Regions from separate parts of the Burkholderia sp. BCC1996 genome, predicted to be linked through region 1. Evidence: riboswitches for the same ligand, from Rfam matches in the RefSeq annotation. Region 1 holds a riboswitch; the other holds the start of a gene.
The links. Region 1 has a riboswitch for cobalamin ahead of cobG (precorrin-3B synthase). Riboswitches for the same ligand answer to the same signal wherever they lie in the genome.
Positions count from the first base shown of each region.

Region 2: it holds a riboswitch for cobalamin, as region 1 does, so the genes downstream of both, U4Z64_RS01715 (TonB-dependent receptor domain-containing protein) here and cobG (precorrin-3B synthase) in region 1, are expected to answer to the same signal.

Region 1 is NZ_CAJPHM010000017.1:139,461-142,869, reverse strand. Features, by position in the region: gene cbiE (precorrin-6y C5,15-methyltransferase (decarboxylating) subunit CbiE) at 1-870, opposite strand, end outside; cobalamin riboswitch at 1,086-1,278, shown strand; gene cobG (precorrin-3B synthase) at 1,385-2,746, shown strand; gene U4Z64_RS24230 (precorrin-8X methylmutase) at 2,739-3,365, shown strand; gene U4Z64_RS24225 (precorrin-2 C(20)-methyltransferase) at 3,362-3,409, shown strand, end outside.
Region 2 is NZ_CAJPHM010000001.1:386,700-390,108, reverse strand. Features, by position in the region: gene U4Z64_RS01725 (hypothetical protein) at 1-198, opposite strand, end outside; gene U4Z64_RS01720 (helix-turn-helix transcriptional regulator) at 368-1,414, shown strand; cobalamin riboswitch at 1,525-1,718, shown strand; gene U4Z64_RS01715 (TonB-dependent receptor domain-containing protein) at 2,047-3,409, shown strand, end outside.

The sequences.
Region 1 (3,409 bases):
GTGCTCGATGTAGCGCTGCCGCTCCGCATGCGACTCGATCGCGATCGCCTGGCACGACGGATGCGCGCGCATCCACTCGATGCCGATCGAGCCGCTGCCCGCGCCGACGTCCCACAACAGTTCGCCGGGGGCAGGCGCGAGGCGTCCGAGCGTCAGCGCGCGCATGTCGCGCTTGGTGAGCTGGCCGTCGTGGCGGTACGCGTCGTCGGGCAGGCCAGGCGTGAGTGCGCGGCGCGGCGCATCGGGGCCGGCCTGGCAATCGAGCGCGACGAGATTGAGCGCGGCGGTTTCGTCGATGTGCCAGTCTTGCGCGAGCCCGTCGATGCGCCGCTCGAGCGGGCCGCCGAGGTGCTCGAACACGCTGATGCGCGTCGGGCCGAAGCCGCGCGCGGCGAGTTCGGCGGCGACCGTGGCCGGCGTGCGGCCGTCGGCGCTCAGCACGAACAGGCGCCGGCCCGGCAGCAGGTGACGCGCCAGCGTCGCGAGCGGCCGGCCGACGAGCGACACCGCGCCGACGTCCTGCAACGCCCAGCCGAGCCGCGCGGCCGCCAGCGACAGCGACGACGGTGCGGGCAGCACGCGCCATTCGTCGGGGGACAGTTCGCGCGCGAGCGTCGCGCCGACGCCGAACAGCATCGGGTCGCCGCTCGCCAGCACGCAGACGGGTGAACCGCGCTGCGCGAGCAGGCCCGACAGGTCGAACGGCGACGGCCATGCGGCGCGTTCGGCCGGCAGCCGCGCGGGCAGCATGTCGAGGTGCCTCTTCGCGCCGACGACCCGCTTCGCCTCGAGCAGCGCGCGCCGCGCGCCGCGCCCGAGCCCCGCGTAGCCGTCGTCGCCGATGCCCACTACCGTCAGCCACGCCGTCATGCACCCTTCCCCTTCGTCCGATTCCATCGAGTCGCCGCACGGCGGCCGTGAAGGCGCCGGTGCGGCCGTCCGCATTGCGAAAGTCGGCATGGTACCGTGTTCCACCGCGCGTTTCATCTGCGAGCCCGCCGACGCCGGGCCGCGTTTCGCGTCGGCCACGGCGCCTGCCCGACGGTCGCCTGGGGGGCCCGAAACGCCGGTGAAATCGGGTATCCTACGGCCGTTCGTTCGCCGGTGCCCTTCGGGGCCGAAGAGGGAACACAGGGCGCGCCTCGCGCCGCTGTGGCTGCCCCCGCAACTGTAGACAGCGAGCCGATCTCCCCCCTCATGCCACTGGTTTCACCGGGAAGGCCGGGAGCCGGCGCCGACCTGTCAGCCAGGAGACCTGCCGGCCTGAAAGTGCGTGCGTGCCAGTCGGCGTCGGGCGGGGTGTACCGATGCGTTGGCCGCGGCGCGACACTGTCCCGGTATCCCGTTGAGATCCGCCCCCGATTCGAATCCTGCTTCGCCCGTCGTGCGCCCTTCGGCTTGCCCGGGGCTCGTGCGCGTCGTCGCGGCCGCCGACGGCGGGCTGTGCCGGATCAAGCTGCCGGGCGGCCGGCTCGACGCGCGGCAGGCGCGCGCGATCGCCGCCGTCGCGCGTGCCTGCGGCTCCGGCGCGATCGACGCGACCAATCGCGCGAATCTCCAGTTGCGCGGCATTCGCGACGGCACGGCCGATACGTTGGTCGACGCGTTGCTCGACGCGGGCCTGGGCCCACGCATCAACGCGGGCGAGGCCGCTGACGACCGCGCCGCGCTTGCCGCAAGCGACGACGTCCGCAACCTGATGCTCAGCCCGCTTGCGGGGCGCGATCCCGACGCGCTGCTCGACAGCCGCACACTCGCGCTTGCGCTGCTCGACATGCTGACGCACGAGCCGCGCCGCGGCGAACTGTCGCCGAAATTCTCGATCCAGCTCGACGGCGGCGAATCGGTCGCGGCGCTCGATCATCCGCACGACATCTGGCTCGCCGCGTGGCGTCGCGGCGACGGCGCGGTCCGCATCGCCGCGGGCCTGGCCGGCTGTCCGCCGGTCGCGCCCGGCGATCCGCCCGCCGCGTTCGACGTGGCGCCGGACCAGACCGTCGCGCTCGTCCGCGCGTTGCTGCTGGCGTTCCTCGATCTCGCGCCGGCCGACGTCACGCGGATGCGCGCGTGGCTCGCGACCGGCGGCGCACGCGCGTTGCGCGAGCGTGCGCAGCATTACGTACCGTTCCCGCTCGAAGCCGATCCGGCACTGGCCGGCTGGCGGCGCACGCAAGCGGATGCCGCGCTGCGTTTCGGCGCACAGCCGTCGCGCGACGCGGATCGCTGCAGCGTCGGCGCGCAGTTCGTGCTCGGCCGGCTCGACGCGTCGCAACTGGAACGGCTCGCGGCACTGGCCGACGCCGACGGCGACGGCACACTGTCGATGACGCCGTGGCAAGGCGTGTTCGTGCACGGCGTGCGGCACGAACGTGCGCCGGCCGTGCTCGACGCGCTCGCGTCGCTCGGGCTCGTGTGCACGACATCCGACCCGCTGGCGGCGCTGGTCGCCTGCACCGGCAGCGCGGGCTGCGCGAAGTCGCGCGCCGATACGAAACGCGATGCGCTCGCGCTGGCCGCGCGCGTCGGCCATCCGGTCGACGTGCACCTGACCGGCTGCGAGCGCCACTGTGCGCTGCCGCACCCCGCGACGCATACGCTCGTCGCGGTCGCGCCCGCGCGCTACGACCTTTACCGGCGCGACGCCGCCGCGGGCCTCGGCGCCCCGCTCGCGCGCCATCTGACGATTGACCAGGCCGCGGCCCGACTGACGGGCGCGCGCCACAGCCAGGACACCACCGATGCTTGACTACATTCGCGACGGGCAGGAAATCTACCGCCAGTCGTTCGCGACGATCCGCGCCGAGGCCGACCTGTCGCAGGTTCCGCCCGATCTCGAGAAACTCGCGGTGCGCGTGATCCACGCGTGCGGGATGGTCGATGTCACCTACGACCTGCGCTTCTCGGCCGGCGCCGGCACGGCGGGCCGTACGGCGCTCGCGGCCGGCGCGCCGATCCTGTGCGACGCGAAGATGGTTGCCGAAGGCATCACGCGCGCGCGGCTGCCGGCCGGCAATCGCGTGATCTGCACGCTCGGCGAACCGGAAGTGCCCGACCTCGCGCGGCATCTCGGCAACACACGCTCGGCCGCGGCGCTCGAACTGTGGCGCCCGCATCTGGCCGGCAGCGTCGTCGTGATCGGCAATGCGCCGACCGCGCTGTTCCACCTGCTCGACATGATCGACGCCGGTGCGCCGCGCCCCGCGCTGATCCTCGGCTTTCCGGTCGGCTTCATCGGCGCGGCCGAATCGAAGGCGGCTCTCGACGCCGACAGCCGCGGCGTGCCGTACGTCGCGCTGCTCGGCCGGCGCGGCGGCAGCGCGATGGCGGCCGCCGCGGTCAACGCACTCGCGACGGAGGCCGAATGACGGCCCCGCGCGGACGCCTGTTCGGGGTCGGCGTCGGCCCCGGC
Region 2 (3,409 bases), on a different contig from region 1:
CGACGGCACATCGGCGACCTGCCACGTCAGCCACAGCGTGCTCGGCTGCCCCGGCACCGCGACGGGCGGCGACACCCAGCGGCCGGCCGCCGTCAGTCCGCGTGCCGCGTGGCCCGGCAAATAGCGGTCGCGCAGCAGCGCGAGAACGTCGGGAATGCGCTCGGGCGCGAGGGTGATTTCGTCTACGATCTGAATCATTCGCGGGTCGTCTCGGGTGGTTCGTGGCGGGATGCGATGCCGGCCGCCTACGCCGTTCCGGCGAGGCCGGAAGCGGCCGGCGTGGATAGCATTCTTGCGTGGCGGCGGCCGGCGAACCCCTATCGGCACGCTCACCGGCCCCTGTCGCAACGCTCAGATCGGGAGACATATGAAACAGCGTGCATTGCCGGCACGCGGCCGCGTGCTGCCGGGCTTCGGTGCCCGTCTGCTCGACGAACTGGCGCGCAGCGGCGTGCCGCCGGCGCAACGGCCTGCGCCGACGGCCGTTGCTGCTGCGTCGACGACGACACCCGGCGGCTTCGTCGCGCTGTACCGCGACGCGATCGAGCGGCTCGAGGCGCAGGTCGCGCGCGGCGACGGCCATCCGCCGATGCGCAAGCAGGAAGTCGACCTGATGTGCCGGTGCCTCCTCAGTTGCGCGACGCTCGCCGACGCGATCCGCTGCGCCGCCGAGTTCTGCGAGATGCTGACGCCGCGCGCCGGCGCACTGTCGCTCGCGGTGCGCGACGGACGCGCGACGTTCCGGATGGATTCGCTGCGCCGCACGCGCAGCCCCGCCGCGTGCCTCGTCGACCTGACGGGACTGTTCTGCTATCTGCAACTGTTCGGCTGGCTGATCGGGCAGCCGCTGCGGCCGGACGAAGTCTGGCTCGGCCATCCGCGCCGCGAAGACGCGATGCCGCTGCTCGGGCTGTTCAACGCGCCGGTCGACGTCGGCCGCAAGACCTACGGCTTCGCGTTCGACGCGGTGCGGCTCGATGCGCGCGTGATCCGCCAGCCGGGCGAGCTGGCCGCGTTTCTCGTCGATTTTCCGTTTCGGCTGATCGATGCCGCGCCGGCCGTCGTGTCATGGGCTCAGCAGGTGCGCGGCTTTCTCGATGCGGCGCTCGCGCGCGAACAGGCGCTGCCCGCGCTCGCGGCGCTGGCGACATGGCTCGGCGTCAGCGAAGCGACGCTGCGGCGGCGGCTGGCGGCCGAAGGCAGCGGCTATCACGCATTGCGCGAACAGTGCCTCGCCGACGTCGCGCGGCGCTGCCTGCGCGAGTCGGACTGGCCGGTCGCGCGGATCGCCGCGCATCTCGGGTTCGGTGGCGAAGAAGCGTTTCGGCGGGCGTTCGTGCGATGGACGGGCATCGCGCCGAGCCGGTTCCGGCGCGATTGCAGCGCCGCCGACGGTGCGTTTCGTCAGACATGAAACGCGGTGCGAAGTCTCGAATTGAAATGATTTCGAAAGCATCCGGCGAGCACTGACGTTTTTTCGCATCCCTGCGCACTTCGATAATTGACGCACCGGCGCGCTCGCCATTACGCTTGCGCGCTGATGGTTCCCGGGAACGGGATCAAAAGGGAACGCAGGAGAGGCCGTGCCTCGAATCTGCGGCTGCCCCCGCAACTGTGAGCGGCGAATCCGCACCACCCCATGCCACTGGGAAACCGGGAAGGCCGGTGCGAATCGCGACCCGCGAGCCAGGAGACCTGCCATCGACCCGAGGTCCAAGCAGCCGCACCGGGCGGGGTGTCCCGATGCGCCAGCACCGCCTTTGGCGGTCGCCCCGTTGCATGGACGGCCCGACCTCAGGACCCTTCAGATGTCCGATCTTTCCGCCTCCGCTTCCACGCCGGAAGCATCGTGCCGTTGCGCGGCCAGTCTGCGCCGCGTGTCCGCACGCGTGTGCCGTGCCAAGTCGTCCGGCACGTGTCATGACGACACGCGTGAATGCCGCCCACGCTGCCCGGTCCCGCGATAGACCAACGAAAACCAGGCGGTACTCGCCGCCCCCCCGCTTACGCTCGCCGTACCTGCAACACGATCACGCTCGCTGCCTCATGAATCTTCGCCACCTTCTCGCCACGTCCGCCGCCACGGCGCTGCTCTCCCCGATCGCCCACGCCGCGGGCGACATGCCGCCCGCGCAGCCGCCCCAACCCGCCGAAGGCGCCGACCTGCCGACGATCAGCGTGACCGACACGCGGCATCTGCCCGAGTCGTTCGACCAGCGCTTTGCGACGACGCAGGTGCTCACGCGCGCCGATCTCGACCGGCTGTCGCCGAGCGACCCGAGCATCACGCAGGCGCTCGCGACGCTGCCGGGCGTGACCGTCTCGCAGAACGGCGGCCCGGGCTCGTCGGCCTCGGTCAGCATCCGCGGCTCGTCGGCCAGCCAGGTCGCGGTGTTCATCGACGGCATCCGGATCGGCTCGCCGACCACCGGCATCGCGCCGTGGGCCGACCTGCCGACCGAAGCATTCGAGCGCGTCGAGGTGATCTCGGGGCCGGCCGCCGCGTCGTTCGGCGCGAACGCGATGGGCGGCGTCGTGCAGCTGTTCACGCGCCGCGCCGCCGGCCAGCCGAACCAGACCACCGTGTCGTTCGGCGGCGGCTCGAACAAGACCTTCGACACGCAGTTGCGCACGTCGGGCACCGTGCCGTCGACGGGGCCGCTCGCCGCGCTGGGTGGCCTCACCTACACGCTCGGCCTGCACGACTACAACACGGCGGGCATCGACGCAACGCGGCCCGTGTTGCCCTACCACGAAGACGGCCGCAATCCGTATCACGCGCAGGACCTCGATGCGCGCCTCGGCTATGCGCGCGACAACTGGTCGATCTCGACGTTCGCGCTGTACCACCGCTCCGACCTGTCCTATGACAACGCCGGCTTTGCGAACCGCGAGCTCGATCATCAGCTGACGACCGGCCTCGCGTTCCATCTCGACGTCACGCCCGACACGCAGTTCGACCAGTCGTTCGGTTATGCGAACGATCGCCAGTTCCTGTACGCGAGCGACCCGGCCATCCCGACGGACCAGATCAACTCGCAGCGCATCAGCTCGTCGACGTCGCTGACCCATCAGGCGCACGGCTTCCACCTGTTCGGCCTGCCGCTGTCGGGCGAGACGAAGGTGGCGTACGACTTCACGCGCGAACAGGCGTTCCTGCCGGTCGACGTGCCGGACGGCGTGCCGACGCGCAACGATTCCGCGTTCTCGCTGCATCAGTCGGCGACGCTCGGCAGCGTGACGATGTTCGTCGCGGGCCGCCACGAGATCATTGCCGGGAAGGCCGTGAACACCGGCAACGCCGCGCTGTCGTGGGCCATTACGCCGGTCTATACGGCGCGCGTGTCGTACGGCAATGCGTTCCGCCTGCCGTCGTTCAACGATCTGTACTACCCGGGCTACGGCAATC